4 regions of the Marinomonas sp. TI.3.20 genome follow, and region 3 is predicted to be linked to each of the others. Evidence: predicted binding sites of a transcription regulator. Region 3 holds the regulator's gene; each other region holds the start of a gene.
What was found. The regulator LexA, encoded in region 3, represses DNA repair genes until DNA is damaged. The targets are predictions, from matches to a motif close to TACTGTNTANNTANACAGTA.

Region 1 (6,277 bases), on a different contig from region 3:
GCTACTTGAGAGCGCCCATATGGACTTAAGTTTAATAGCTGAGTTGCCCTTAGCCCCTCTAGCTCTGCTATCTCCGAATGCTTTTGTAGGAATAGAGGAGAACAAACTGGGTAGATCAGATCAAAAAAAAGAGGGATAGATTGATAACCTTCGCGAGGATCCATTATTTTGTTGATAAATACATCTGGATGCACACCCGGTTCAATATGCAAAAAGTCACTTGTCGTAACAATATTGATATTAATATCAGGATATTTAGATATAAAGTCAGGGAGACATGACGAAAGCCACAAAGATGAGAAAGCGGGTGAACAGCAAATAGTAAGTTCTTTATTAGCTTCTTCGGTCGCTTTTATCCTTTGAGCTGCTTGCGCAATATTCACAAATGAAAGATAAGCAGCATCATAAAAGATAATACCGGCCTCAGTCAGCTCTACTGCTCTTCCCGCTCTTTTAAACAATGCAACACCTAATGACGCTTCAAGTTCTCTAATTTGCCGACTTATTGCCGCTTGCGTAACGCAGAGAGCTTCCGCTGCACGGGTAAAATTTTGATATTTCGCTGCAGCAACAAAAGACTTTACAGCCCTTAACGATGGCATTTTCACAAGAATTTGATCAGGTTCAACATACTTAACCATGCATTATTCCTATTAGTTATAACGTATATCTTAATTAACTAATCTTAATCCATTCAATTCGTCGAAGAAATAGGGATTGCCTATAAACAATCAGCGTTTGTGTTCTGTAGACTTCGAAGCACAGCTTAACTTAAGGAATAGCCCACTTCGTAGTTTAATTATTCTATAGCGACAAATGATAACAGGATGTTATCAATTTTTCTAAAAATTACTCATTTGACTCAACTTAGCTAAAAGGTAAAGGTACTAGGGTAAAAAATTTATTCCAATAAAAACCATCATAAAAGCGACGAGAAAATTATGAGAAGCACAAGCTCACAAAACGACCAAAAAAAGTATTCAGATGCGCAACATAGACCATTCATTAAAGAAAGCACTGCTTCACCAATAAAAATAGCATTCCTTCTTTTAGAAAATTTCTCAATGGCCTCTTTTACATCTTCTGTAGATGCTTTAGTAACGGCAAATTTGCTATCCGAAACCTCAGTTTTTGAGCTCAAGAAAATTGGTATAAACTCTATATCTGTTGACAGTGATATTAATATAAGCGTATCTACAGATTTGACTTTAACCAATCAGATTAACGCTGAGCTATTTCATTTTGACATCTTAGTTGTATGTGGTGGTTATCGTTGCAGTCTAAAAGAAAATCCTATTGTTTCTTCCTATATATCAAGCGCAGTAAAAAAGAAAATTTTCTTAGCATCTTTGTGGAATGGAATTATTCCTATAGCAAATGCTCGAGTCATGAATGGAATGATCTGCGCAGTACATCCAAACAATCATTCTTTCATGAAGGAAAAATTCTCTTCAATATCCGTAACGAATCAGACTTATGTAATTGGTGAGAGTATAGCAAGCAGCTCTGGAGTAAATAGTGCTCAAGAAATGATGCTACATTTAATCGAAAAGTTCACCGATAAAAATCTTATAAAATCAATTAAACAAGTATTGAGCTGCGATAAATCTCCTAGTTCATCAAATGCATTTGAATTTTATGACTATCATTCACATAGACTACCTAGATCACTTAAATTAATATTAAAGCTCATGAAAAATAATATAGAAGAGCCTCTAAGCATCGATGATTTAACCGAATATTGCTGTTTGTCAAGAAGACAAATCGAGCGCTTATTTAAGCAGCACCTAAACAAAACTCCTTCCAAACTTTATTTAGAAATTAGACTTAAACATGGAAAAGATTTACTCATACAGTCTAACGAGAGCGTTACAAACATAGCTTTAGCAAGCGGATTCGTAACAAGTAGTCATTTTAGCAATCGTTTTAAAGAACTTTATGGGATGAGCCCTCGTTCAGCTAGAAAAAACTCTGGTTATTAGTTATAAAAGATGCAACTACGTCTTATCCACTCTGACATGGTTGCATCTTTATTGACCGCAAATTCAGATAATAAGTGCACAACTCATGGTTGAGTGTGGCAAGAGATGAACTGCCCATAGGTGGTATTCTAATGTCGCCAAACAATTAGAGTATGACCATGAGCTACAAGTCCAGTAAAAGCTCTATCTTAAAATGACAACAAGCTTGCTATACTATTTTCTCTTGGAGATGCTGAGACTGGATCAGATTATGAAGTCTACACAGAGTCAGCCCGTCTCAATAGCAGTTACAACATCCAGAGCACTTTAATCGCTAAAATGGCATTTTTTTGGCGTAATATTGATGAACAACGAAAGTCAGAACAACATAGTCTGACTTGTTCGTATGCTCTAAAGGCTTAAAGATGGTTAGGATAGTCCATGTAATTCTTTCCAGTTACCTGGATAGACAGCATAAAAAATTTTAGCTTGCCGACCTTCATACTTGAGCTCCGTACCCTCCGATATCCAGATTATATCTCCGGCTTCTCCTTCAATAACACCATCTTTAGTTACCAGACGAAATACGCCATCAACAACATAAATAACTTCATCATACAATACCGTCCAACTGATAGAACAATCATCAAAGTAAGCTACACCAGCTCCCATTGTTGTGCTAAGGTCGTTACTAACAGCCCTTGCAACACTCGCTTTTCCAGGAGGCCCTCCTCGATGAATATGAGTGAGGCTATTTCCTTTGATTAATTTAGCAGACATATCTTCTCCGACATTTTAAATGAGTTTTAACTAGACTTCTGAACCGCTCAAAGGCCAAACGTACAGGAACACCGATACGCAACAATGGTTTAGCAGGTAATCGGGAAGGATTACCTGATACGATCTTAATACTATCTAGGAGATCAGATTTTATTCCACAAGCCATGTCAGCAAGCATCATGCCAGAATATGTACCACGCGCCGCGCCAACGCTTTGATCACAGCAAGATGTAAAAATATCCTTTTCCACTTCACCAAAGTAAGTTTCAAAGTTTCCTGACAAGCTACTCGCCCCTCCCCAAGTATATTCAAATTTTAAGTCTGTTAATTGCGGATAACGCTCATCAAAAGCTTTAGTCAATTTGAATTTTCTACACTTTGAATCAAAAAACCTTTGGCAACTCCTCCCACCTAGTCGTGTATGCTGGCGATAGATGTTCTCGTTTCATTGACCATTGTGGTGACACACCTTGCGAGGCAAAAAAGACGTTACCCAGGCCGCTGTGATTGATTTTGTCCACGACGCTCATTAGGGCTTTTGAATTGGTTTTCGTGTTGTCTGCTCGAAATAAATCTTGTTGTAAGGCTCCATGTTCGTAGAAGTCTGTCAGCATCACCCCACCTTTGGCATAGCGATAGCCTGTCCGATACATACGACGAAACAACACGTCGGCCACTTCTAATAAATATCGTGTGTCGTCAGTTGGATTGGGGAGTTCTGCAGATAACGTTTTCGAGTACTGCGGTTCGTTTGGAATAAAGGGGCTGGTACGGATAAACACACTCACAACGCGACAAAGGCGTTTTTCCCCACGTAGTTTCTCGGCGGCTCTGGTTGTGTACTTGGCGATGGCTTCCCGTAGTTCGCGCTTCTCCGTCACTTTATGACCAAATGAACGACTACAAATAATTTGTTGTTTAGTCGGCCTGACTAACTCTAAATCCAAGCAAGACACACCATTCAGCTCTCGAATAGTTCGCTCTAACACCACAGAAAACTCACTACGAATTGATTTAGGATCGGCGTTAGCTAAGTCCAACCCAGTATGAATCCCCCTCTCCTTTAGCTTTGCCGTAGTACGACTGCCAACGCCCCACACATCACTCACGTCAACCAATGCAAGCAAACGCTTTTGTCTATCTGAGTCCATCAAATCCACGACCGAACCCGTCGCTGGGTATTTCTTTGCAGCGTGATTAGCCAACTTAGCCAATGTTTTGGTGGGAGCTATACCAATCCCCACTGTAATTCCTGTCCACTGATCAACCTTAGCTTTTATTCCCTTACCAAACTCCAGCAAATCCGGCACATGATTAATACCGGTTAAATCCATAAAGGCTTCATCGATGGAATACACTTCCAGCCGAGGTGCTTCCTCTTCTAAGATCGTCATTACCCTATTCGACATATCCGCATACAAAGCGTAATTCGATGAAAAACACACAATCCCATGCTGCTTTATCTCTTCCTGAACCCGAAACATCGGCACGCCCATCTTAATACCCAGCGATTTTGCTTCTTTTGAACGTGCAATGACACAGCCATCGTTGTTAGACAAGACAACTATGGGTGTGCGTTTCAAATCAGGTCGAAACAACTTCTCACAACTAGCATAAAAGTTATTGCAATCGACTAAAGCAAACACTGTTTGCATCAGCCACGCTCATACTTACGAATCACACTGGTTACTACACCAAAAACCTCGAACTCTGACTCTTCTGTTATCACAATGGCTTTATAAGCCTGATTTCTAGGACGAAGAAGCACATTAGGTTGTAACTCCAAGGTCTTTACAGTCATTTCTCCATGAATACAGGCAATTACGATATCACCATGACGAGCGGTTAATGACTTATCTACCAGCAAAACATCACCTGATAAGATACCAGCTTCAATCATGGAGTCACCTTGGGCACGAACATAGAACGTAGATGCAGGGCGGGAGACACAAAACTCATTAAGGTCCAACGTTCGCTCAACAAAATCTTGCGCCGGAGAAGGAAACCCAGCTGACACAGAATCAGCATAAAGCGGAATTCGCAGACTATTTGCCGCGATAAATTCCGACGATTCAGATACACCTAAATAAGTTACACGCATAATTCACCAATATACTGTATGGATATACAGTATATATTTAGAGAGTACGAATAGCCAAGTGAATTCTCGCAAGAGGATAAATCCCAAACTCTAAGAGAAAAATTAGGGAATCTACTCTAGGCAAACTGCCAGGATACTCCAGAGTTAGTGACAGGCAGTCCATCAGGGCTACTGATTATGCTGATATTAGCCGTTTGAATAACTTGAATTGGCATTTTCTTAGCTCTATTGATAGGTTTACGAGATAGCCTTTGTAATGGAAACTATTGCAATCGACAGTCCAAATACTCATAAAGCGAAGGAGCCTAAATAGAAATGAATGAACACCAGAAACTCATAAAAACCCTTCATATAGCCCAAAGTTTCGGTATTACTAGCATCAATCAGATGATTTTCTTTCTAATGATCGCCAAGGAAAAAGAAGCGGCTCTTTCCGTTCTCGACCTAGCCTCTACTCATGACGCAACCTCTGCTGAATATAAATTCGCCTTAGGACAATTTCGAAAGCTTTCTTCAGGGAGTAAATATCGCTCTAGTGATGGACTAGGATTAGCAGAGTACGCAGACTCGGGCAAAAATCGGAGAATAAGACTGACAACCAAAGGCAAGCAACTACTAAAGCAGCTGGATGACACGATTTTTTGATGGCTTTTCCCCTGCTCTACCCTCCGCTAAAAATAGCGAAACATCCCAGCACTTTGAGTGAAATGATAAGTAGAACAGCCAATTTCAGAAAAGTCGTATCATTTCTCAATTCAACGAGCCTAAGCGTTATGTCTGCCGCTGAGTTTGCCTTGACTGAATCTGCTCCTGCTTCTAGTAATGCGCTATAAAGACCTTTATCACCTTCTTTCATAGCTTACCCACTGCTTAGTTATTGGAAATGAAAACAGTTAACAAATAAATTCAAAGCTATTCATCTTCGTGAACATACTCTGCAAGTTCGTCTAATCCGCACTTAAAATAAGCGCATAACTTATCCAAATTATCTGTCACTGTACTATAACCTTTGTGGTTAATCATCTTTGACAAAGTCATACGGTTAATCCCCGTTTCTTTGGCAACCTCACCAATCGTAATCCTTCTTCCTTCTTGAAATGACTTCTCTGAAATCATCTCGTTCAACCTGAATCTGATCATAAATAAACTCTTTTGATAACTTTTATAATCAAAAGTATTGACAGATCACGCCAACCGACTTAATCTTACACATATTGATAATATATATTATCAATTGACAATAAATTTGATCTTTAGATAGGATATATACATATGAACACCTACCTTAGCACAGAACAGCTATCAGAGAGAATACATTACACAGCTCGCACTATTCGAAATGAGCTATTGGACTCATGCCTATTAGAAGGGCGCCACTATATTCGCCCGTTCAATAGAAGAAAGATTCTATTCATTTGGGAAGCAATTGAAGAAG
Region 2 (8,657 bases), on a different contig from region 3:
AAGAAGAATTCCGCAAAGTGGGTCACTTAATCAGTGATGTTCTGGACGGCCTTGTGGGCAATCCAGACGGTAACCCAGAAGTTGAAGCTCGCGTTTTAGCTGAAGTTAAAGAACTTTGTAAGCGTTTTCCACTGTACCGCTAAAATCATCTACCCGAGGGCAACCCCCTCGGGTATTTTTTTAAAAAGAGGCATCATTCATGAACACAATTCCAGAAAATCTTAAATACGCTGACTCCCATGAGTGGGTTCTTGATAATGGAGACGGTACTGTCACTGTTGGCATTACAGATCACGCACAAGACCTTTTGGGCGATGTAGTTTATGTCGAATTACCTGAAGTAGGATTAGAAGTCACTGCGACTGAACAATTCTCTCTTGTTGAGTCTGTTAAAGCAGCCTCTGACATTTATGCACCAGTCTCAGGCGAAATCATTGAAGTGAATACTAACCTTGATGATGCACCAGAACTTATTAACGAATCACCTTTTGAAGGTGCTTGGATAGCGAAAATCAAGCTAGCTGAAGGCACAGACCTTAGCAAACTACTTGATGCTGATGGTTACGCTGCCACAATCGAATAACACAGTTCATTACTCTCTTGCTGAGCCCACAAGGCGCTAGCAAGAGAGCCTACTCCTTCATGTTTTCTTAATAGGTGATATAAATCATGACTTCGTGTATCCGTGATTTGCTAAGCAATGACGAATTTATCGCGCGCCATATTGGCCCAGACGATTCAGAACGTACCATCATGCTCAACACCATTGGCATTGATTCTCTTAACGCTTTGATTGAAAAAACCATTCCTCAAGCAATTCGCCAAGTAAACCTTGACCTTTCTGCTAAGCCTTCTAGTGAAAGCGATGCATTACGCCAGCTAAAAGTCATAGCGAGCCAAAACAAAGTAGCTCGTTCTTTTATTGGCATGGGATACCACGACACACTTGTGCCATCACCTATTTTAAGAAACTTACTAGAAAATCCTGGTTGGTACACAGCGTACACGCCTTACCAACCAGAAATATCTCAAGGTCGCTTGGAAGCACTACTTAACTTTCAACAAGTCATTATCGACCTAACGGGCATGGAAATCTCGAACGCCTCTTTGCTTGATGAAGCAACTGCCGCAGCTGAAGCCATGACGCTGATGAAGCGTTCTAACCGCAAAAAGAGCAATGCCCTGTTTGTTTCCGATCAACTATTACCTCAAACGATTGACGTGGTAAAAACCCGCGCCGAACTTCTAGACATAGACGTGATAGTGGATGCCAACGACAACCTTGCAAGTCATGATGTATTTGGGGCTATTTTCCAGTACCCAGGTATTAATGGTGAAGTAACCGATTTAACCGATCTTGTGGCACAAGCCCATGAACAAGGCGCATTAACCAGTATTGCCGTCGATATGCTTGCATTAGTATTATTGAAATCCCCTGGCGATATGGGTGCTGACATTGTATTCGGCAATACTCAGCGCTTTGGTGTTCCAATGGGCTTTGGTGGCCCTCACGCTGCCTTCTTAGCAACCAAAGACGCATTCAAACGCTCTATGCCGGGCCGCGTCATCGGTGTTTCCAAAGACAGCCACGGCAAACCTGCGTTACGCATGGCGATGCAGACTCGCGAGCAACACATTCGCCGCGAAAAAGCGACGTCGAACATTTGTACTGCTCAAGCCTTACTTGCCATGATGGCCGGTTTCTATGCGGTCTATCACGGCCCTGTAGGCTTGAAGAAAATCGCTTCTCGCGTAGCCGCTTATGCCAATTGCTTTGCAACAGCCTTACAAGCCAATGGCTTTACAACCAATGCCAACTACTTTGACATGGTCGTAGTAGACACCAATGAAAAAACCGCAGACATCATTGCTGCAACTCAGTCTAAATTAATAAACTTACACCACACGTCTGCAAGTCGTCTTTCTATCTCCTTTAGCGAGACAACCACCAGCGAAGATTTAATCGACCTTGCTGACTGTTTCGGCTTCTCTTTGTCTCAAGAAGACATTGACGCGACGGCGGCTAGCACAGGCTTTGATGCTGCACTATTACGCCAAGACGCTATTTTAACGCACCCAGTATTTAACTCTCACCATAGTGAGACTGAGTTGATGCGCTACATGCACCAACTTGAAGTGAAAGACATTGCGCTTAACCAAAGCATGATTCCGCTTGGCTCTTGCACGATGAAGCTGAACGCCGCGTCTGAAATGATTCCTGTGACTTGGGCAGAATTTGGTGGCATTCACCCGTTCGCACCAACGGAACAAGCCGCTGGCTACCACGCATTGCTTACTGAATTGATCGCTATGCTGTCAAAAGCAACAGGCTATGACACAGTATCATTGCAGCCTAACTCAGGTGCCCAAGGAGAATACGCGGGTCTTATCGCCATTGATAAGTACCACAAATCTCGTGGTGACCACGGTCGTAATATCTGTTTAATCCCAAGCTCTGCACACGGTACTAACCCTGCTTCTGCGGCATTGGCTGGTATGAAAGTCGTCATTGTAAAATGCGACGAAGATGGCAACATCGACCTTGTGGACCTCGCTGCCAAAGCAGAAAAACACGCAGCTGAACTAAGCTGCATCATGGCGACTTACCCATCCACACACGGTGTATTTGAAGAACACATCCGTGAAGTGTGTGACATAGTGCATAACTTTGGCGGTCAAGTGTACATCGATGGCGCCAACCTAAATGCCTTGGTAGGCATTGCGCCTCCTGGTGCGTTTGGTGGAGATGTGTCTCACCTTAACCTACACAAAACCTTCTGCATTCCACACGGTGGTGGCGGTCCTGGCATGGGGCCAATTGGTGTCAAATCTCACTTAGCGCCTTTCTTGCCGGGTCATGCTGTAGCACCTGTTATGGGCATGCAAGAGCAACATGGTGCTGTTTCTGCTGCGCCTTATGGCAGTGCAAGCATTCTTGTCATCACTTGGATGTACATCAAAATGATGGGCGACCAAGGGCTGCGTGATGCGACCTTTAATGCCATTTTGAATGCTAACTATATTGCCAAGCGCCTAGGCGAGCATTACCCAGTGCTGTACACAGGCAAAAATGGCACGGTTGCTCACGAATGTATTATCGACATTCGCCCGCTAAAAGCAGAGTCCGGCATTAGTGAAGAAGACATTGCAAAACGCTTAATGGATTTCGGCTTCCACGCTCCGACCATGTCTTTCCCTGTAGCGGGCACCTTGATGATCGAGCCAACGGAATCTGAAAATCTAGAAGAGCTAGATCGCTTCTGTGATTCGATGATTCAAATCCGCAACGAAATCAGCCGTGTACAAGATGGCGAATGGCCAGTGGAAGACAATCCATTGGTTAACGCACCACACACAGCAGACTCTTTGCTGGATATGGAATGGACTCACGCCTACTCTCGTAAAGACGCGGCCTACCCACTTCCTTGGATAAAAGCGCGCAAATACTGGCCACCAGTGGGCCGCATCGACAACGTTTACGGCGACCGTAACTTGTTCTGCGAATGCCCACCAATCGACAGCTACGAAGACTAAGTTGCTAACAATTAAATCGTTAGCTGTTAAGTCATTCGTCGTCACGGTATAAAACAAAAAGGCGACCCAGATTTGGGTCGCCTTTTTTAATGTTTATAAATTTAAAGGCATCTAGATTAATTGCGTTCGTTCTTGGTGGCACTTTTCTGTGTGTTTCTGTTCTTTTTTCAGCAATAACTGTTTTCGTTCTAACCCCCAGCGGTAGCCCCCTAAGCCACCGTCGCTTCGTAACACTCGATGACAAGGTATCAACACCCCGAGCAGGTTTTTTCCGCAGGCAGTGCCCACTGCCCGCACTGCGTTAGGGCTGTCGATGCGCTCTGCTACTTGCTTATAACTCATCACATCCCCTTCTTTAATGCTCAACAAAAATTGCCAGACTTTCATTTGAAAAGCCGTGCCTTTAATGTCTAACGGCAAATCCGGTCTAGGCGCACCAAGACTGACATGCTGATCTAGGGCTTCCATCCAGCGATCGAGCTCAGGACTTTCTTGTGCTGATGACAGCATCAATTCCGCATTAGGGTATTCCTTGTGCAGTGCCGTCACCAGCTCACTTTCAGTGTCGCCAAACTGAACACTACAGACCCCTTTATCCGTCGCTGCCATTATCATTAACCCCAGTGCTGTTTTACGGCACGCGTAGCTAATACGCTCTCCTTTACCACCAGTTCGATAAACCTTTGGGGTCATACCTATATGGCGATCTGCTTCGCCATAGACTCGACTAATAGAACCAAAACCCGCACCGTAAATGGCATCGGTTACCGCGTCACCGTTTTTAAGGGATTGCTTGAAACACCGCAAACGAACCGCATCTTGATACGCTTTTGGCGAAATAGAAAAAGCTTCTTTAAACAGCCTTTGCAATCTTGAGGCGGAGACACCAACAACCTCCGCCAAACTTGAAAGGGTTATCTTCTCATCAGAATGGGACTCAATATAGCGAGCGATTTCAACCAACTGGTCGGTACGAGTACCTTTATCGACAAAATAACAACGTTTGCAAGGTCGAAATCCGGCCAACATAGCAGCATCAATGTCCGCAAAAAAACGCACATTTTCAGGCTTAGCCGCCTTAGTCGGACAAGAGGGCAAGCAGAATACCCCTGTGGTGATCACACCATAAAGAAATTGCCCGTCAAAGGCTGGATCTCTTTCCGCTATGGCTTTTTTCATCTCAGTTTCTGAAGGCATTGGCATGATGGCTATCTCGATTAAACAATTGAACGGCTTAATAATTAAAGAATTGAGTTGAATCTATTGGTTACATTTCAGCATTTTTTAATCCGCGCAACCATCTGTTTATTGCTAACTTATTTGATTGCGTTGTCGGCCGAACAGAAAACGAGCAATATAGCGGAAAAGATCTGATCAAAAAAACAAAATACTGTATATTTATACAGTATTTAATAAAGCCCCACAAAAAGCCAAGTTTTACGAAGCCCTCCTTCCCAACCGCTTATGTGACGCACCCCAAAACATCAAAGTGACATTCGCATCAAAAAACCTTTGGTAACTCTTCCCATCTGGTTGTGTACGCTGGCGATAGGTACTCTCTCTTCATTGACCACTGAGCTGACACGCCTTGAGAGGCAAAGAAAACGTTGCCGAGGCCGCTGTGGTTTATTTTGTCCACGACGCCCATCAGGGCTTTTGAATTGGCCTTATTGGTTGATGGCCTAAAGAGATCTTCTTGAACGTCACCGTGTTCGTAGAAATCCGCAAGCATCACGCCAGCTTTTGCGTAGCGAAAGCCTTCTTTATAAAGTTGTTGAAAGATAGCATCGGTTACCTCTAATAAATTTCGTGTGTCGTCCGTTGGGCTGGGTAACTCTGCCGATTGAGTTTGTGAGTATTGCGGTTCACTGGGAATAAACGGACTGGTACGGACAAACACGCTGACCACGCGACAAAGGCGCCGCTCGCCTCGTAGCTTTTCGGCCGCTCTGGTGGTGTATTTGGCGATAGCCTCACGCAGCGCTTGCTTGTCTGTCACCTTGTGACCAAACGATCGACTACAAATGATTTGCTGCTTGGTTGGCCTTATACTTTCTAAATCCAAACAAGAGACACCATTCAATTCACGAACCGTGCGCTCGAGCACAACCGAGAATCCAGCTCGTATTTCTTTTGGGTTCGCATCGGCCAAGTCTAACGCAGTATGAATGCCCTTTGCTCTCAGCTTCTCAGTGGTCCGTCGACCAACACCCCACACATCACTCACATCGACCAGCGCCATCAATCGTCGTTGTCGGTCGCTATCCATCAAATTCACGACAGACCCAGTGGCAGGGTATTTTTTCGCGGCATAATTGGCTAGCTTTGCCAGTGTTTTAGTCGGCGCAATGCCAATACCCACCGCAATCCCTGTCCATTTGTCTACTTTGGCTTTTACCTGCCTCGCGAAGGTGAGTAAATCCACCACATGATCCACACCAGTTAAATCCATAAACGCCTCATCAATGGAATACACCTCCACTCGTAGCGCCTCTTCCTCAATGATCGTCATCACCCTATTCGATAAATCCGCGTACAAAGCGTAATTCGACGAAAAGCACACAATGCCGTGCTTTCTTATCTCGTCTTGAATCTGAAAGACCGGCACCGCCATTTTCAACCCCAGCGCTTTCACCTCCTTAGAACGCGCTACCACACAGCCGTCGTTATTCGATAACACCACCACAGGGGTATGTTTCAGATCGGGTCGAAACAGCTTCTCGCAACTCGCGTAGAAGTTATTGCAATCGACAAGCGCAAAGACAGTTTGCATTAATGACGATCATACTTACGAACCACACCCGCCACCACACCAAAGATTTCCAGCTCGGATTCCTCGGTAATAGGAATCGCCTTATAGGCCTTGTTCTTTGGGCGAAGCAATACGTTTGGCTTTAACTCCAGCATTTTTACCGTCATTTCCCCATGAATGCACGCGATCACAATATCCCCATGGCGCGCCGTTAACGACCGATCCACCACTAACACATCGCCCGACAGGATACCCACATCGATCATCGAATCCCCCTGAGCGCGCACGTAAAACGTCGCAGTTGGGTGAGCCACACAGAACTCATTTAAGTCTAAGGATTTTTCGACAAAGTCCTGAGCAGGCGATGGAAAACCCGCCGACACAGAATCCACATAAAGCGGAATTCGCACACTGTTACCAGCAATAAAAGAAGCAGACTCTGAAACACCAAGATAAGAAACACGCATAGGTCATCCTAAATACTGTATATATATACAGTATAGTTTCAGAGAAGACGAAAGACCAAGCGAATTTTTGTGAAAGGCAGGATTTCTGATGCTTCGGCGAGAAATGAGGCGCAATTAACTCTGTTGTCGATGTAGCGCAGCCCCAAGCCTTGAAAAATAGGCTTTAAAAGCAGCGCTTATGTGTTCACGCTGCTCACCTTGTGGGTAGAGTCCGGCTTTGGCTTCGTCTGAATAGCGACTGCCTTTCACAAGAAAACGACTTTGGGGCTTTTCATCTTCAATAAAGGCTTCAAAGGCTCTGGCGCACAATTCTTCTGGCTTGGCGTAATAGACAATATTTAATGTCTGGTCTGTTCGTTTCGAAGCATCAAACAGCGCACTTGGCGCGGTTCCCTGCGCATTGAGCATAATCACTTTAAAGCAATTTTCTAATAGTGTGTTTAGCGGATGAGGCTGCATCTTAGTCGCGGTTAACCAGTTGGATGAGGCAAAAGATTGCGCGCCCAAAACAGGAAACATTTTGTCCCCCATATAATGATCGAATGCGTGGTACCACTCGTGCGCGAGCGAACCCGCTCCGGCATTTTTTGCTAACGCTAACTGCCGTGTGGCTGGCATATAATGGGCCGCCACGCCGGGGCGTCCACCTTTACCAAATTGAAGCCCTAGGGTGCCACGCAATGAAATCAGTGTTTCAGGCCCCTGCAGCACGTCCATCAAGTCGCATAACGCTTGATAAAAATTCACTGCCGCTCGATCGCGCTCATCAGGTTTTACCCAGCGACCCATTTCAATACCACGAAAATCAAATTGACGACGAATCATCACAAAATTAGGCCGATCAAACTCCGAACTCATGTACAAACACCCAACATATTATGAAATATATCCCGCTAGATTATCACACCTAGCGCGCCCTCTCTCTTTTCTAACTCTCAGACTATTTCATTGATCTGACATAAAAAGATCATTTTGCTGTCACGAAAGCGTCATGGCCGACGTGATTTACTGCACCGGCAGTTATGAACCACTACTTTTGTGCTTTTTACTTTATTACGGGCAAACCCTGAATACAGAAAGGAATAATAACCATGAGTCAGTCAATTGATAACACCCGTCGCCGAATGCTGAGCTTTATGGCTGGCGCGCCATTGCTACCACTAGCTGGTGGCATGTTTAGCGCGAAAGCGTTTGCAGAAAACATGACAGAGGCGCCTTTATCTTCCGTCAGCTTTGTTCCTATGACAGCGCCCTCTCTTAGTAATCCCGCTGCCATGGCCACCGCTTACACCAACGCCGCCATGCAGTTGAAATTTGAAGATGGCTCTAGCCGCTTAGTGAAATTGGATTATCACGCTTTCTTTGTATCGGGTGACCGCGTGCCAGATGGTCAGGGCAATACACTCGTTGCGGGTGGTTATTATGATATCAATAATAAACCCATTACAGATCCTACTTTTAATAATCGTCAGTTCTTCTCTGACTGTCCCGATGGTTCTAGCCTACTGACCGTTAAAGACGCAAAGGTCGCTGGCGTATACGGCAACCACGTTTTTGCCGTGGTGCAGTTTGAATACACCAGTCGCGATGGCGCTGGCAATGAAATGTACGGTCGCCTACCTTCTCCTGTTGCCATCCTGACCTTGGATCAAAATCCAGAAACCGGTGAACTAAAGCTGGTTAAATACCACAACGTAGACACTTCAAACGTTGGCGGTTTGTGGATCACCTGTGGGGCGAGCTTGTCTCCTTGGGGCACCCACCTTTCCAGTGAAGAATATCAGCCAGATGCTTCAGACCCAGATAACAAACAATTCAAAGCCTACAGCAAAAATTTATTTGGCGATGAAAACAAAGCCAAACCTTACAACTACGGCCATATGCCAGAAGTTACCGTTAATAAA
Region 3 (8,657 bases):
AACATGTTCTGGTTATGCGGTGGAAGAGGGTACATTTAAGATCAAAGGGTACGATGGTCCTGTACTTGAGTGTGATAAATGTGGCTCAGAAATGCAGCTTAAGACAGGCCGTTTCGGCAAATATTTTGGTTGTACCAGCGACGATTGTAAAAATACTCGCAAGCTTTTGAAGAGCGGGGAAGCGGCGCCACCTAAGATGGACCCAGTTCCGATGCCTGACCTAGCTTGTTTAAAAGTAGAAGATCATTACGTTTTACGTGATGGTGCAACGGGTTTGTTTTTAGCGGCTAGTCAGTTTCCGCGTAAGCGAGAAACTCGAGCACCGCTGGTGAAAGAATTGCTTCCTTACATGGAGCAGATCGATCCTAAATATCACTTTTTCTCTAATGCTCCAGTTATGGATAACGAAGGTCGTCCGACCATTATTCGTTACAGTCGTAAGACGAAAGAGCAGTATGTGATGACTGAAGAAGAAGGTAAGCCAACGGGTTGGAAAGCCTATTATGTTGGTAAGCAATGGGTCGTTGAAGAAGGTAAGAAAAAGAAATGAGTGCTGCAACTCCAGCGAGTTTAACCAATCAAAAGTTGGATTCAGCACGCCGTTTTCTTCGACAAAGTCAAGAAGATGCAGGTTCTTGGCTTGGCGCAAGTTTGGAAGGGGCCGCAATCTTTCATTTGCGCAGTGCGTTGAATGGATTGCTACAGGAGGTTGGTTTGGCTTACCAACTAACCTCTGGTTTGCAACTTGACGGTTTGTTGAAAGAAGCTAAAGATAAAGATGTTGTCGTGCCGGTATTAGTCGAACTGCATGACTTATCTTTGCAATCTGGTTCTTGGCTAAATCAATTAGAGCAAGCTTATTTGGTTCAATTTGAATGCCGCTCTTCCATGTTTGTTAAAGCCAATGAAGCAAACTTGATTGGTCGTGGCGGCGATGACGGTGCATCGGTTAATGTGTTTTTATCTAAGCTAACGGAGTTGGTGTTGCGTTTTAGAGAAGAATCCTCAGAGTATTAAATATGAAAGAATCCTATCTAGAAATTATTGAGCTGGACAATGGCGATATTGTATTGCGTCCAGCTGGCGAAGAGGGCGAGAATGCAGAGCCCTTGGCAACATTAACAATTTCTGATGATACTAAGTCTTATCTTAAAGAACGTTATTTTGAACTGGCAAAATGCATGTTTCATGCAGGGATTGATTTTGTTTATTCGGAAGAAGAAACGTTTGGTGATGACATGGAGTATCCAGAAGATATGGATGTAAGGCCTAAAATATTGCATTAAAAAAGGCGAAGCATTTGCTTCGCCTTTTGGCTTTTCGGCTGAAGGTTCTGATTTAAATAGTTTGGCGTATGACGCCTACTGAAAGTCCTTCAATAGCAAACTCTTCGCTTTCTAAATCTACAATGATATCGTCAAAGTCTTCATTTTCCGGTACTAAGCGAATTAAGCTGCCTTTTTGGAAAAATCGTTTAACAGTGACTTCTTCGCCTATTCGAGCAACAACAATTTGGCCGTCACGAACAGTTGTCGTCTTATGAACAGCAAGTAGGTCTCCTTCCATGATGCCTATGTTCTTCATGCTAGTGCCAGAGACGGAAAGAAGGTAATCCGCCTTAGGTGAAAACATCGCGGCTGGAACATTAACATGAGACGCGACATTTTCTTGGGCCAAAATTGGAAACCCAGCAGCGACCTTGCCAATAACGGGTAATCCGGCATCCGCTTTTTCTGCTAAAGCAGGGTCTTCAAGCAGGCGAATGCCACGGGATGCGCCGGAAAGCATTTCTATGGCCCCTTTTTTAGCGAGGGCTTTTAGATGTTCTTCAGCGGCATTGGGAGATTTGAACCCTAGGCGATGGGCTATTTCTGCACGAGTTGGAGGAAAACCTGTTTCGCTAATAAATTCACGAATGGTTTCTAGTACGTCAGATTGTCTGTTGGTTAATTTAATCATAGCGTCATCTGGTTGTTTATACAGTAACTGTTATTATATACAGCATTATTCAAGATACTCAATAAATTAAATGCTTTCAGATGAACTAAAAACACAAATTCACCTTGCTTACCGAGCCTCGCTGGAAGCAAAGTCCCATAAACCTAGAGTTGGTCAGCGTCAGATGATCGGCACAATCGCCCGTACTTTGGGAAATATAAAGCAAGGGAGCGAAGGTGAGCGGTTAGACGAAAAGCATGTGGCCGTTGTTGAGGCGGGGACGGGGACGGGTAAAACACTGTCTTATTGTCTGGCTGCGATTCCAATTGCAAAAGCGCGTGGCTTAAAGTTGATTATTTCAACGGCAACCGTAGCCTTGCAAGAACAAATTCTCCATAAAGAATTGCCTGATCTGTTAGAGCATACCGAATTAAGTTTCAAATATACCTTAGCAAAAGGGCGTGGGCGTTATCTTTGTTTGAATAACTTGGAAGGTTTTCTGAGTTCTGAAGAGCAAGGTATAGAGGATATGTTTGCTGGGTTGTTTGAACAACATCTTCAATCTGATGATATTAACACCGCGCTTTATCAAGAGATGGATGTTGCTTTATCTAAGGGTGAGTGGGACGGCGACAAGGATAATTGGTCTGGCATTATTAGGGATCAAGATTGGCGCCGCTTGACTACGGATCATCAGCAGTGCACTAACCGCAACTGTGCTAATTACTCTGCGTGCCCGTTTTTTAAAGCGCGCGGTGAAATTGAAGACGCGGATGTGATTGTTGCCAACCACGATTTAGTGCTTGCTGATTTATCGCTTGGTGGTGGGGCAATTTTAACGCCGCCGAAAGAAACTATTTATGTTTTCGACGAGGGGCATCATTTGCCTGATAAGGCAATCGGCCATTTCCGTCACGAGGTTCGTTTGCAACAAAGTATTACCTGGTTGCGACAGCTCGAAAAAAATCTAGTGAACTTAAAGCAAGAGTTGACCGATGACGTTAGCTTAACAGGGCAGTTGTTGCTTAAAATTCCTCAACAGATTCAAAGTATTGTCAATTTCATCCAGTACGCACAGCAAGGTTTAGCGCCTTATATTCAAGGCTTGGGCTTGGATCAAGAGAATAATCAGCATCGTTTTGAGTTTGGTGTTATTCCTGATGAGTTACGGCAGCTAGCCTATAGTTTGCAGACCTCCTATCAGAAGCTTTTCAATAATATTGAAAGTATTCAGGACGAATGCAAGAAAACCAAGCAAAACGAAGGGATGGGTGTGACGCCGGAAACTGCTGAAACCTGGCAGCCAATTTTGGGCGTTATATTGGGGCGTTTAGAGCAAAGTGTTGAGTTGTGGCGTTTATACTCGGCGGTCGATGACCAGAATTACCCACCGAACGCGCGCTGGTTAGTGGTTACAGGGCAAGGTATGGAGCAGGATATTGAATTAGGTGGTTCACCTATTTTAGCGGCCCATACATTGCGTCAGCAATTGTGGGATAAGTGTTTTGGGGCTATTGTTACCTCGGCGACATTGACTGCCCTAAACCAATTCCACCGATTTAATATGCGCTCAGGAGTGCCGCACGAAAGTGAGTATTTGCGAGTTTTAAGCCCATTTGATTTTCAGAAAAATGGTCTGCTGGTCATACCTGATATGGAAAATGAACCCAATCGGGTTGAACAGCACACACAAGAGATTGTTCAATATCTTGATAAACAAGTAGATTCTAAGAAAGGCAGTTTAGTGCTATTCTCTTCGCGTCGGCAAATGGAGGAGGTGGCTAAATCTCTTTCTGCCGGATTGCAGGATATTCTATTGATGCAAGGGGAGCAGTCAAAACGCGTTATTTTAGATTCGCACAAGGCGCGTATTGATGATGGTAAGGGCAGTTTACTGCTTGGGCTCGCTAGCTTTGCCGAAGGGGTGGATTTACCTGGTGATTATTTAACGTGTGTTTATATCGCAAAAATTCCGTTTGCCGTGCCTGATGATCCAGTAGAGGCAACGTTAGCAGAATGGATTCAAAAGCGTGGTGGGAATCCATTCATGGAGATCACCATTCCAGATGCATCATTACGCTTAGTGCAGGCGACGGGTAGGTTGCTACGTAGCGAATCAGATTCCGGCGAAATTCATATTTTGGATAAACGCTTGCGCACAAAACGATATGGGCAGCAGCTAATTAATAGCCTACCTCCTTACAGACAATAATAACTTACGAAAAGCAAGGGGTGATAAAGACTTATCATTTAGGTACACTCCACGCAAAGACACATAAACGTAAAAACACATAAGAAGCATATAGATTCCAATATGGAAAACCAAAAGACAGAACCTACATCAGAACAAACAGTAAAACCAAAGCGTCCTCGTCGCTCTAACAAGCGTTTTAAAGCAGAAAGTAAGCCAGCCAATGGGGTTTCTGATAAATCTGCTGAAGGTATTATCAATAAGCCGGTGGAAGGTGCTAAACAAAATAGCGGTACCTCAGTATGGTCTATTGATGATTTCAAAGTGGATGAAGTGGCGGATAAAACACGCTTTCATGATTTGAATTTACCGGATCGTGTGCTTAAGTCTATTTCAGAAATGGGATTTGAGTATTGCAGTGAGATTCAAGCGGAAACGCTACCGATTACTCTGAAAGGATCTGACTTGATTGGTCAGGCGCAAACAGGAACGGGTAAAACAGCGGCCTTTTTGATCGCTATGATTAGTGATTTTCTAGATTATCCTTTGACGGAAAAGCGTGCAAATAATCTTGCTCGAGGCTTAATTATCGCGCCGACTCGTGAGCTTGCATTGCAAATCGCGGAAGAGGCTGTGAAATTAACGGCTAACTGTCATTTGAATGTTGTCGCACTCGTCGGTGGAATGAGCTACGAGAAGCAGAAGCAGCAGCTTGAAACTGAAAATGTAGATATTTTAGTCGCTACGCCAGGTCGTCTATTAGACTTTGCGCGACATAAGAAAGTATTGCTTAGTCATGTCGAGTGTTTGGTTTTGGATGAAGCCGATCGCATGCTGTCTATGGGATTTATTCCAGATGTTAAAAGCATTATTCGTATGACGCCACATAAAGAAAAGCGTCAAACTATGTTGTTTAGTGCAACCTTCCCAAAAGATATTCAAGCGTTGGCGACTCAGTGGACCTACTTCCCGAAAGAAGTGTCTGTTGTTCCCAAAGAAGCGACTAACCAGAATATCGATCAGGTGATTTATACGGTTGAAGCAGAGCAGAAATGGCCAGTGCTTAGAAAGTTGATTGAAGACAATGGTAATCAGCGAACCATTATCTTTGCCAATCGTCGTGATGAAACGCGTGATTTGTATGAAAAACTTCGAAAAGCCAATATTAATTGCGCCATCTTGTCGGGCGAAGTGGCTCAAGATAAGCGTGTTAAAACGTTAAAAGGCTTTAAAGACGGTGTTATTCAAGTCTTGGTGGCGACCGATGTTGCGGGGCGTGGTATTCATGTCGACAACATTGAGCTTGTGGTTAACTATGCTTTGCCTGAAGATCCTGAAGATTATGTACACCGTATTGGTCGTACTGGTCGTGGTGGTGAAATGGGTAAATCTGTCAGCTTTGCCAGTGAAGACGATGCGTTCCTAATTCCTGAAATCGAAAAGGTTGTTGGGGAAAGTATTCGCTGTGAATACATGGTTAACACGTCACTATAACAATCGCTATCTAAGTGAGTGGCTATGAAGTTAGAACATCACTTTGCCGGATTAGGAGAGGCGTTTTATGCAAAAACGTCGATCCAACCCCTCCTCAAGCAGCGTTTGGTTGAGTTTAACCAAGCGCTCGCTCATGCTTTATCCATTGATATTAAATCACCTCAAACTAAGCGTATTTTAAGTGGCGAAGAGCCAGTAGAAGATTCCTTAAGTATGGTTTATGCGGGACATCAATTTGGCGGCTTTTCGCCGCAACTTGGTGATGGTCGCGGTGTTTTATTAGGTGAAATTCTCGATGATCAAGGGTGGCTTCACGACCTTCATATGAAGGGCGCAGGGCCGACGCCTTTTTCACGTCGTGGTGATGGTCGAGCGGTTTTGCGTTCATGTATCAGGGAATATTTGGCCAGTGAGTTTATGCACGCCATGTCCATTCCTTCGTCACGAGCGCTAGCGCTTTATACTAGTTCTCAGGCGGTCTATCGTGAGCAACCAGAGCCGGGTGCCATGTTGTTGCGGACTGCACAAGGGCACATTCGTTTTGGTCACTTCGAGTATTTCTTCTATCAAGGCAAAGAAATCGAATTAAATCAGCTTATCGACTATTGCTTGAAGCATTACTACTCAGACTGTCTGGCGTCTGATACGCCTCTGGAGAGTATGTTGATTCAGGTGGTAGAGCGTACCGCTAGAATGATCGCTAAGTGGCAGGCGGTTGGTTTTCAGCATGGCGTGATGAATACGGATAATTTTTCTTTCACAGGCGAAACCATTGATTATGGGCCATATGGCTTTATGGAAGATTATCAGCCTGATTGGGTGTGTAATCATTCGGATCATGAAGGGCGCTATGCTTTTTCGCGTCAGCCAGGCATAGGCTTGTGGAATTTGAATTGTCTCATGCGATGTTTTTCAAAGCACCTTGAGCGTGATCAGTTGGTTGCGATCCTGCAGCATTATGAAATCGCATTGCAAACCCATTATGAAGCTTTGATGACCGCTAAGCTTGGTTTGCCTGAGGGTCATAATGTGACGAATTTACTGTCTTCTTTGTTTGCGATTCTGGCCCCTGAGAAAATGGATTACAGTCTGTTCTTCCGCTTATTGAGTCATTTGTTGCCTGACGAGTTCGACCTTATCTTGGATGAGGTAGTCGACAGAGAGCGAATGCGTGCCTGGTTGCTTGATTATCAACAAGCTAGGCTGGCGTTAGAGCAAGATTGGTCGCAAGTTAGTATGGCGATGCGACAAGTGAATCCTAAGTTTGTATTAAGGAATTACCTTGCCCATGAAGCGATTGAAGCGGCTGATCAGGGTGACTTTTTACCTTTCCGACGTTTGTTGTCAGTATTAAGTGCGCCTTTTGATGAGCATCAAGCCTGTGATCAGTTGGCGCAGCGCTCCCCGGAGTGGGGGCGTTTGTTAGAAGTAAGCTGTTCCTCCTAATAATTATTAGGTGTTATATTTTTGAAGAGAAGGGATGATGAAAAAACAATCAGTATGTGTATTGGGTGGTGGTAGTTTCGGCACCGCATTGGCTAATATCATGGCGAACAACGGTCATCAAGTAAGTCAATGGATGCGTAACGAACAGCAGGTTGAAGAGATTAATTTGACCGGGCTGAATAGTCGTTACTTGCCGAATGCGCCCTTGCATCAAGAATTGTTAGCCACTAGTAATTTAGAACAGGCGATCAAGGAAAGTGACACTATCTTTGTTTCTATTCCGTCGAAGTCTTTTGAACAAGTTGTTGAGCGTATTGAGCCGCTATTAACGGCAGATAAAATACTCATTAGTACGACCAAGGGATTTAATCCAAATCGTTTTGAACTTATGAGTGATATTTTGCGTCGTAACACAGTGACGCAAAAGATTGGCGTGCTAAGTGGTCCTAATTTAGCAAAAGAAATCGCTGCTGGACACATGACGGGTTCGGTTATTGCGAGTGCTGATGAGTTGGTGCGGGCGCGTGTTATTGAATTGTTAAAATCCCCTACATTTCGCGTTTATGAAAACACTGACAGCACCGGAGTCGAGCTGGCTGGCGCGCTAAAGAATATTTACGCTATCGTCTGTGGTTTGGCAAAAGCTTTGCAGGTGGGTGAAAATACCATGGCAATGATTATGACGCGAAGTTTGGCAGAAATGAGTCGCTTTGCGGTGCATTTTGGTGCCAACCCGATGACGTTTCTTGGTTTGGCAGGAATGGGTGATTTGATAGCTACCTGTACGTCACCGTTAAGTCGTAATTATCGGGTGGGCTATTTCATTGGTTCAGGAAAAAATTTACAAGCCGCCATCGAAGAGATTGGTGAAGTGGCTGAAGGGGTGAATACATTGCGCATGGTGATAGAAGAGGCTAAAAAACATGGCCTTTACATGCCATTGGCAGAAGGCTTATCTAAGCTTCTTTTTGATAATGAAAAATTGGAAACGCTAATCGAATCTATGATGACTGGCGAACAAAAATGGGACGTCGAATTTGCGACGTATGAGGAGAATAAGCATGGCTAAACCAGGTTACGCAAACCAAGGGTTCTGGTTTCGATTAATTTTTATGTTGTTTTACTGGTGTGTGCTCAACGTGGCTATCACCGTTTTTGGTATCTTAGTCATTGTCGTTAGCTTAGTGAGACTGCTCTCTCGTTCAGAGCCCGCGACGGTATCGACTTGGTTGCGCAGCGTAGGAGTGTTTGTCCGTCAGATTATTGACTTCCTTTCTTACCGTGAAGAAGAAAAACCTTTTCCGTTCCAGCCTTGGCCGAAAGGTACAAAGGATGAGTAAGAAGAGACTGTATGTTTTACGCCATGGTAATGCATTTGCTCATGGTTATGAACGAGACGATCTTCGTGAATTGACTCCAGAAGGAGTGGATGAAGTGAAGCAAACGGCCCGCGCTTTTAAAGAGCGTGGAGAGCGCTTAGATGCGGTGTTTGTGAGTCCTTATGTGCGTGCACAGCAAACGGCAGACTACTTCTTAGAAACCTTGGGTCAGGTTGGGTTGGTGGCGCAGTCATGTCCGCTTATTACGC
Region 4 (8,657 bases), on a different contig from region 3:
GGAACAATTCAATACGATCCACTGTGCCCATTTGGCCCGCCGCATCAATGAAATCGCCAGACTTAAACGGACGCAAGATAATAATCAGTACGCCGGATGCAAAATTTGAAAGTGAACCCTGCAAAGCCAGACCTACAGCCAAACCTGCCGCACCCAATATTGCAATGAAAGAAGTCGTTTGTACGCCCACTTGCCCGAGCGCCATTAATATCACACCTGCAAACATCAAGGCATAAAGAATACTAGAACAAAAACCAGCGACGGCTTTATCCACGGATGCTTTTAGCATTCTATTTTCACACCAACGAGCTACCTTTTGAGCAACAAACCGACCAACCACTAAAACCACAATGCCAATCAGTAAATTAATCGCCATATCTGAGATCCAAGGTAACATATCGATACCTTTCTCCATGAACTGATCCATATTACCCATGTGCTTCAATCCTTAATATTAATAAGAGATAAACCGCTAAGCGGCATAATTCACTTTATGTTGCCATTCATCCAGCAATAAGGCCAATTGCTTTAAACCCACATTACTAAAACGAACATACAATCCGCCATCAACTATTTGAGTGCCTTTTTTATGCTCATCATCAATCATAAGACAAACTTCGCGTAACTGCTCAAATTCTTCATCATCTCGAACAGTCATGCCAATAAAGACATTCCAATCTCGCTCAAGCAACACACCATTTACCGCTCTTTCTAACAAGTTAACACAGTCATTTTGATTCAAGCGATAATAAGGCACCTTTGACTGATACTTTATATAAAACACCATCAACGCGGCCAATAAGCAAAAACACAGAACAAATGAAACAATGAGCTGAAAAATCATGAATCAAAAGAATGATCAAGTAAAGCGATCCGTGCACGCTTCAAATGCTCTAAATGCTCGGTTTCATATCTATCCATTTCACTACGGAATTTCGTACGAGCTTCTTTCGGTAAATCCTTCCATTGTTCGTGGGTCGGAATGTGCTCTGTTTTTTCAGTCAAAATATAGAAAGCGGATATATCATCATGACTCGATAAATTCACACTTAATTGATCTAACAAGTTTTTTACGCGAATACTCGTTTCGATCCAACCCAACTTCTCATCTACATCAACCGCTTTTAATAATATTTGAATACTATCAATTCTCTTTTGACGCTCTTCAGCCACAAAAGATTCACCTTCAAGGATTCTTTCTTCGCGCTGTCTATTCAATTTTAACTGACGATAGATATACCAAAGAGAAACAACAATGACACCTACGCACAGTAAAATCAGTATTAAAAATTCGTTAAAAGTCATATAAAATCCAAAAAAAGTAATGAGATAAACATTTGATTCGCTTACCCATTTTCAGCATCATTAAAAAGGTTGAAAAAAAGCTAATCCACACACAAAACCTGAACCAGCTGATCATATAAAGAGGGTGTGCAAACCAGTAAAGAATCACCATTAATTGCTAATGGCCAAGTAGAGCTTACAACATCATATCGGCCCACTTGCGCACCCGCTTCAGCAGCGATCAAAGCACCAGCCGCCATATCCCAAGGTTTTACTGATTCATAATAAGCCTGAAGCCGACCAGATGCGACCCAACATAAATCCAGCGCAGCCGATCCGTTTCGCCTAATGTCCTGACACTGGGACAACACATTCGACACTCTTTTAATCAATTTATCTAGTGCGTTTTTCTGATAAGGAAACCCAGTAGCCACTAAAGCATTACGCAAAGTGACCTTATCAGCAACATGAAGACGCTTACCATTGAGATAAGCTCCCTGACCTTTAACTGCCCAGTAGCACTCTTGTAAAAACGGCGCATTGACCACACCCAGCAACCTCTGTCCCTCTACATATAAACCAATAGAGATAGCCACATGTTTATGCCCATGTGCAAAATTCACCGTCCCATCAATAGGATCGATCACCCACACAGGAGCATCAGATAAAGATAAATCAGGCGATGACTCCTCCGATAATATTTGATGATCAGGGTAAGCTATTGCAATTTGTTGACAGAGATAATGATCTATCGCTAAATCCGTGGAAGTCACTAGCTCATGATCCGCTTTGTAATCTTCTGAAAAACGATTTGAGTCTCTCGCATCACTCATCATGACACCAGCTTGGTTGGCAATATGCTTAGCAAACTCAAGTAGGCTATCTGTATTTACCATAATGTAACCCTCCTCCAACTCATAAGACTTAAGACAGGCGAGCCATTAACCACGCTGAAATGTCCTGAATTTGCTCAGGGCAAACCGAATGCGGCATATTGTAAACTTGATACTCAACTTGAAAACCTTGATCTGTGAGAACTTTTTTCGCATCTAACGCTAAGCTAGGAGCAACAACAGGATCTTGCGAACCATGGTGAATTAAGAAAGGCGTATTGCCATTTTTACAATCTGAAGCTAAGGGCACACTAGCCTTATTTGCAAGGTAAGTAGATAACGCCATAACGCCTGCCAATTTTCGCTGAGACGTTAAAGCGAGTTGATAAGCAATAACGCCACCTTGCGAAAAGCCGGCAAGAATAATCCGAGACGCATCAATTCCTTTCGCGATTTGATCTTCTATAAGCGCAGATATTTGTGAACAGGATTCTTCAATGTTTGCCATATCTACTTTACGCTCTAGCGTCATTTCATAGATATCATACCAAGCTCGCATCTCCATCCCCCCATTTACAGTCACTGGACGACGAGGGGCATGAGGGAAGATAAAGCGCCAATTTTGATCAGAAGGAATAGACATCGCCGGCACAATAGACTCAAAGTCATGCCCATCTGATCCTAAACCATGTAACCAAATAATGGCGGCATCCGGCACTTCTGACGTTTCAACTAGCACATATGGCAACAAATCTGTCATTATTTACTCCAAAAAATAGGTCCGAAAAAATAGGCTATAGCGTTACGCAATAACCTATTATATCGACAATCATTTGTTGTAGATAACCCTTAATGCTCTACAGGAAAACGAACCTGAGTTACTTCTTGCTGATGATTAAGACGAAACGCTACATCTGATCGTTCTGGCATGGTCAATATTAGGTGTCGAGTAAGACATTCGTAATATTGCACAAATCGCTTCCACTATAATAATAATCAAAAAGAGGCTTATTTTTAACCTTCAATCAAATGACATGTCGAGTTGGCGGGGTGCTAGAGAAGCCAAACGATAACCTACCCCAATAAGGCGTACAGGCCTTGATTGACGTTGGTAAGCTTGTTTTAAAAGAGAGGAAAACACCTCTTTTGAGAAAGAGCTTTGGATAGATTGCTCTATGGTTGTTTGCTTAAAATCGTTGAATTTTAGCTTGAGATAATACTTATTAATTTGAGACTCGAAACCTCGACCAGCCATTCGTTTGTCTAGACTGTCTAATAACTCAGGCAATTGCGATAAGCAGGCCTCTAAAGATAAAAGATCTTCAGAAAAGGTATGTTCAACTGAAACGCTCTTTCTCTCTCTCGAAACTTGCACAGGACGACTGTCTATCCCCATTGCATATTGAGATAAGCGAAAAGCCATACTGCCAAAGTTCTTTTGTAAAATTGAAAAATCAATATTCTGCAGGTCTGAACAAAGAAAGACCCCCAAAACCCCTAACTTTTCCTGAGAAACCTTACCAATTCCCGAAATACACTTAACAGGTAACTGCGAAACAAATTCAAACTGCTGAGCGGGAGTAATGGTTGTTAGGCCATTCGGTTTTTGCCAATCACTTGCGACTTTGGCAATAAATTTGTTTGTTGCGACACCAGCCGAAACCGTGATGCCTATTTGTTCAACAACCTGACGTCGAATCTGCTCGGCAATTCTAGTGGCACTTCCTTGATAAGCGCCTGAATCAGTCACATCAAGATAGGCTTCATCTAATGAAAGCGGCTCAATAATGTCTGTGTATTGACGAAATATGGCATGCATTTGCCGCGAAGCAAGTCGGTATTTTTCCATATCCCCACTAACAACAATCAATGAAGGGCATAAGCGCTTCGCTACTGCAGTTGGCATTGCAGAATGAACGCCAAAAGAGCGAGCAATGTAATTCGCCGTACTCAACACCCCCCTCGTCTTTGATGAGCCACCAATAGCCAGTGGCACTTCTCGCAAACTGGGATCATCACGCATTTCAATAGCTGCATAAAAGCAATCCGCATCAATATGGATAATTTTTCTCTGTCTAGACATAAGAGCACTTAAAAATACTGTACAGAAACACAGTATAACGTTCAAATTATTAAAACAGCAAACACCAATAACACGCCGCAAACAGTGCTGACCGAGAAAGCAAAAGGAGGAAATATAGATAAAGTATAGATTTCCCAAGAAAAAAGCAGAAATATCCCTATTTACACCGGCAAACATGGACGTTAACAAGCAAAATAGTTTACATTTTGTGTCAGGATTATTCGCTATTATAGGCAGTGGCCTACTTTTTGCTTCTTCATCAGCTTAAGTAGAAATTTCGCCAAGCAGAATTAAACGATATTTTATGCAAAACAAGATAAGGACTTCCATTGGGGACGCCATTATGACACTAGTTTTTAAATTTTTTTCCATCGCCATAATGGGCATTGCTCTTGCGGGCTGTCAAAATTTGTTTCAAAAAACCGGAGAAGACTGCACGACTGTTGGCCCTTGTAATGGCAACACCGTGGACATGGGTAACGGCAATGCGCTTAATTACCAAAACCAAAATCAAGTTACGCGAGCAATAAGACGCGAACCTATTATTATCAATGCCACTGGCTATGCTGCCGTCAGTACAAGCAAACGATTCTCCAAATCTCAAGCACGGCTGATGGCATTACGCAGCTCCACATTAGATGCTTATCGAAACCTTTCCGAACGGGTATACGGCTTGAAACTTGATGGATCAAGCTCGTTAAGCAACATGGTTTTACAACACGATGAGTTACGTTCTTATATCGACGCCTATCTCGTTGGCGCTAAAGTCGTTTCACAGCGTGAACATGAAGATGGCACATTTGAAACGGTTGTTGAAATGGCGCTTCAAGAAAACTTTCGCCAGTGCGTAAGCTCACCCAATAACATCTCTAATGACCCAAGATGTAAAGCTCACCAAGACTATCGAACAGTTGATGCCTCTAGCCCAACACCCACCGCCAATTTCTATACGATTGAATAATGCCTTTAATGCTTAAATTTATTCTATTCGCCACACTGTCTTTGCTCTCCATTGCGCCTACTTTTGCTCAATCTGTAAAGGCGACTGGAAAAGCCATTATCTACAACGATGACATTGACGATGCCCGCTATCGAGCAACACAAGAAGCGATCAAACAGGCAGTCCTTCAATCAAGTTCAAGAGTAAGCGTCAATGATCGCCTGAAAAATGGCGATCTGGATTCAGACATTCAAATACGCAGCTCAGGACGTGTTCAGCAAGCTAAGATCATCCACGAAGAGCGTAAAGGTGATTTTCTTACCGTTATCGCTCGCGTCAATGTCACTCCCGACTCTCAATGTAGTAATGGTGCGACTAATTATTATGAAAAGTCAGTTGGCATCATAGGCTTTCAACTTCAAGACCCGGAACAAGCCAGCCTTGGAAGATTAAATAATATATCTAGAGAGCTACCAAAAGATCTCGCCAATGCCATTAACAAACAAGGTTTTCTTCGCGCCCTAACTGCTACCAACGTTGCCCTTTACCCTGATTTAATAAATGCCCCTTCTTCAATGACTTCCGAAGGTAACCTAACAAACGTTACCCGTATCGGACAACAGTTAGGGGTACAGTATATAATTGGTGGCGTCATTCGTGACATTAGCCCACTTTATCTAAGAACACCTGATAATTTAGAGGCAACACCGTTAGAGAAAGACAAAGCAATACAAAAGGAAAGAAATTTTGTATTGGATCTCTATATTTATGATAGTTTCAGTGGCGCACTTCTTTTCCAAAAACGCTATAGTGAAATTGGCAACTGGGACATTTCAGATAATGCTAGAATAGGTTTTGGTAGTGCTAAGTTCTGGACCATACATTATGGTAAAGTCGTACGTGAAATATTACGAGAAAGCGCGATTGATACCAGTGAAAAACTACGTTGCCAACCATTTATTGCTAATATATTTCGCACCGAAGGGAACCGCATACACATTGCCGCTGGCTCTTTATCAGGCATAAAGCAAGGGGATAAATTTAGCGTTTACCGTCGCTACGAAATTTTCAATCAAAACCAAACAGCTCAAACACAACTGAACAATGCCAATATCAATGTTACTATTAAGCAAGTTCAGCCAAACTTCTCCATCGGCGAATTGGCGGTAGATGCGCAGATATTAAATGTTCAGCAACAAGATGTTGTAATTGCTTGGTAATTTTTACTATAACGCTATTTATAAAGCGGTTTTATATACTTTTAGGATAAAAAAATGAATAACGAACTACTTCACCACCTAGAACAACGCATTAACGAAGCCGTAGAAGAAATTTCATCTTTACGTCAAAAAATCTCTGAGCTAGAAATGCAAAACTATGAAATCAGCGAAGAGAAAAGTGAGTTAGAAAACACACTTAACCAAAAAAATGAACAACAATCGAATTGGGAGTCTTCCTTATCCCAGATGTTAAATCGTCTTAACCAGCTGGATAATAAATAATGAAACCCATCATTTTTGCCACTTTAGTTTTTTTCTGCGGGAGTACATTTGCCGACGAAGGACAAATTGCGAGCTTGCTAAACTTTGAAGCAACCGCAACACGACCATCAACAGATAACGAAACCGGAAGCACAACCTCCGTAGTGAGCACTATGATGGAGTTCACAACGCCTTCTAATTTTTCTATTTACGGTGGTTTTTCCTTCGCATTAGGAGATAACCCAGAGAGCTCAATTGCTCTTGGCTCACGCTACTACAGTGCTACACCTGCTTTTCAATTGATTCCAGGTGTGCCAATGTGGTCGTATCTGGGTGCCGGCGTCTATTTTTTCGACAAAACTGTTTACTATCCTGAAGCAGGTTTTCGCATAGCGACCTCTAACACCAGCCGATTAGACGTATTTGTTAAACTTTTAAACAGCAGCAGCCCTAAGTATGATCAACATGTAATGGTTGGTGCAGGCCTTACTTTCTAAGCTGAATGAAATCAATAATGACTTTAGCTCTTTGCTTCTTGCCTGCACTTGCTTATGTTTGGCACAAAAGTAACCCAGCTATTTCGATAGTTCAGCCGAATGATACTCAACGGCAAGAAATGATTGGTGTAAAAAACACACCTCTTATTCCATTAACGCCGTTATAGAATTGAGCCTTGTGTATGGAACAAATAATTGCCAAACTCGAAGCTGAAGTCGATCAGCTTATCGAAAAGCTAAAAGCTGCCAACGAGGAAATAACGAAGCTAAAAAAAGAGGGTATAAACACTCTCGACAGTAGCGCCTCAATGGACCTTTTAAAAAACATGGAATCGCGTTCAACGGAAGATCAATTGCAGTTATATATTGAAGACTCTTTAGATCTTCTTATTCCGGCCGAAACCATTAAAAATGCAGCATCAAAAAGTGACGTAGAAGACCAACTAAGCTTTGACTTGCTGCACTCTCTTGCTGAAACCAGCATCACAACCACGACAACAGAACAGACTGATTACATGACAATACAACAACTAGAGCTTAACGGCTTGCCAGACGTACTAGATGAAACTCAAGTGGCAGCAACAGTAACCACCGATGTACAACCAGCAAGTGAAAGCACGCAAGAAGCAGCGACACTGACGCCAGAGCAAAAAAAACGTCAGAAAAACCAAAAAAACAACCGTCGCCTGATCAAGATGCTAGAAGACCGTTATCCAAAAGCGTTTGATTGGAACCAGCCTAAACCCCTGAAGGTCGGTATAGACAAAGACATGGTTCTTGATGATGACTTTAACGTCAGCAAGCAAAAACGCGCCTTAGCCGCTTACACACGCTCTGATCGCTATAAGAAATGCTTATTAACAGGCCAACCTCGTATCGATCTTGAAGGGACTCCTGTTAGCAACGAGCCCGCATTGCCTGACTCTATGATCCCAAAAAAGGAAAAGGCTACGTTTAATCGCCCTAAAAGCGAAAAACCACAACGCCCGAAAGCAAAACCTCAAGCGAACAATAGAGCAAGCCAAAAGCCAAAGAACAAACCAAACAATAAATCCCAAAACACTCAGACCGTTCAAAAGCGCCAGGATGATGCCTATGACAATCTGTCTCCTGAAGAACGCATGAAAGCGAAACTAGAAAAACTTCTTAAGAAATAAGAAAAAAGTGTTTACACGGTAAAGCGTGACGTATAAGATACGTCGCGCTGCTGTGGAGGGGTTCCCGAGTGGCCAAAGGGAGCAGATTGTAAATCTGCCACGAAAGTTTCGGTGGTTCGAATCCACCTCCCTCCACCATTAGCGCTTTTCCTTATAGATCAATTCTTTATCTATAATTAAAAAATCTTTTTCAAGATTTATCAAGTATTTTCATTCTAGAAAAACACCTCAAAACGTTATCCACAGAAAAACACAACCAAACTCAATAAGCAAAAACTGAATAACCTACCCGGTTAAGCACAAGCTTATCCACAAAAAACCCATTTAAAGCCAATTAACACTTCAAAACAAACAAATCCACAAGTTACCCACACCAAAGCAA

Region 1: the regulator LexA is predicted to act here: its motif matches at 4,855-4,874, upstream of umuD (translesion error-prone DNA polymerase V autoproteolytic subunit).
Region 2: the regulator LexA is predicted to act here: its motif matches at 6,767-6,786, upstream of umuD (translesion error-prone DNA polymerase V autoproteolytic subunit).
Region 4: the regulator LexA is predicted to act here: its motif matches at 4,216-4,235, upstream of dinB (DNA polymerase IV).

Annotation. Positions count from the first base shown of each region.
Region 1 is NZ_JBAKAS010000022.1:602-6,878, forward strand. It holds gene V6259_RS17155 (LysR family transcriptional regulator) at 1-641, opposite strand, end outside; gene V6259_RS17160 (GlxA family transcriptional regulator) at 942-1,982, shown strand; gene V6259_RS17165 (ethanolamine utilization protein EutQ) at 2,391-2,741, opposite strand; gene V6259_RS17170 (hypothetical protein) at 2,731-3,102, opposite strand; gene umuC (translesion error-prone DNA polymerase V subunit UmuC) at 3,125-4,396, opposite strand; gene umuD (translesion error-prone DNA polymerase V autoproteolytic subunit) at 4,396-4,842, opposite strand; gene V6259_RS17185 (hypothetical protein) at 5,158-5,487, shown strand; gene V6259_RS17190 (hypothetical protein) at 5,504-5,698, opposite strand; gene V6259_RS17195 (helix-turn-helix domain-containing protein) at 5,755-5,982, opposite strand; gene V6259_RS17200 (hypothetical protein) at 6,115-6,277, shown strand, end outside.
Region 2 is NZ_JBAKAS010000004.1:9,380-18,036, forward strand. It holds gene glyA (serine hydroxymethyltransferase) at 1-143, shown strand, start outside; gene gcvH (glycine cleavage system protein GcvH) at 200-583, shown strand; gene gcvP (aminomethyl-transferring glycine dehydrogenase) at 670-3,534, shown strand; gene ada (bifunctional DNA-binding transcriptional regulator/O6-methylguanine-DNA methyltransferase Ada) at 3,646-4,737, opposite strand; gene umuC (translesion error-prone DNA polymerase V subunit UmuC) at 5,036-6,307, opposite strand; gene umuD (translesion error-prone DNA polymerase V autoproteolytic subunit) at 6,307-6,753, opposite strand; gene V6259_RS05865 (CLCA_X family protein) at 6,868-7,611, opposite strand; gene V6259_RS05870 (PhoX family protein) at 7,845-8,657, shown strand, end outside.
Region 3 is NZ_JBAKAS010000020.1:11,901-20,557, reverse strand. It holds gene topA (type I DNA topoisomerase) at 1-550, shown strand, start outside; gene V6259_RS16760 (DUF6586 family protein) at 547-1,017, shown strand; gene V6259_RS16755 (hypothetical protein) at 1,020-1,286, shown strand; gene lexA (transcriptional repressor LexA) at 1,339-1,959, opposite strand; gene dinG (ATP-dependent DNA helicase DinG) at 2,030-4,150, shown strand; gene V6259_RS16740 (DEAD/DEAH box helicase) at 4,253-5,623, shown strand; gene V6259_RS16735 (protein adenylyltransferase SelO) at 5,648-7,069, shown strand; gene V6259_RS16730 (NAD(P)H-dependent glycerol-3-phosphate dehydrogenase) at 7,107-8,138, shown strand; gene V6259_RS16725 (DUF4389 domain-containing protein) at 8,131-8,409, shown strand; gene sixA (phosphohistidine phosphatase SixA) at 8,402-8,657, shown strand, end outside.
Region 4 is NZ_JBAKAS010000015.1:51,308-59,964, forward strand. It holds gene V6259_RS14605 (mechanosensitive ion channel family protein) at 1-427, opposite strand, end outside; gene V6259_RS14610 (hypothetical protein) at 473-742, opposite strand; gene V6259_RS14615 (DUF2489 domain-containing protein) at 841-1,305, opposite strand; gene V6259_RS14620 (inositol monophosphatase family protein) at 1,386-2,180, opposite strand; gene V6259_RS14625 (alpha/beta hydrolase) at 2,209-2,877, opposite strand; gene V6259_RS14630 (hypothetical protein) at 2,967-3,089, opposite strand; gene dinB (DNA polymerase IV) at 3,139-4,200, opposite strand; gene V6259_RS14640 (LPP20 family lipoprotein) at 4,544-5,161, shown strand; gene V6259_RS14645 (flagellar assembly protein T N-terminal domain-containing protein) at 5,161-6,360, shown strand; gene V6259_RS14650 (cell division protein ZapB) at 6,415-6,642, shown strand; gene V6259_RS14655 (hypothetical protein) at 6,642-7,118, shown strand; gene V6259_RS14660 (hypothetical protein) at 7,136-7,285, shown strand; gene V6259_RS14665 (ProQ/FINO family protein) at 7,301-8,275, shown strand; tRNA gene V6259_RS14670 (tRNA-Tyr) at 8,330-8,413, shown strand.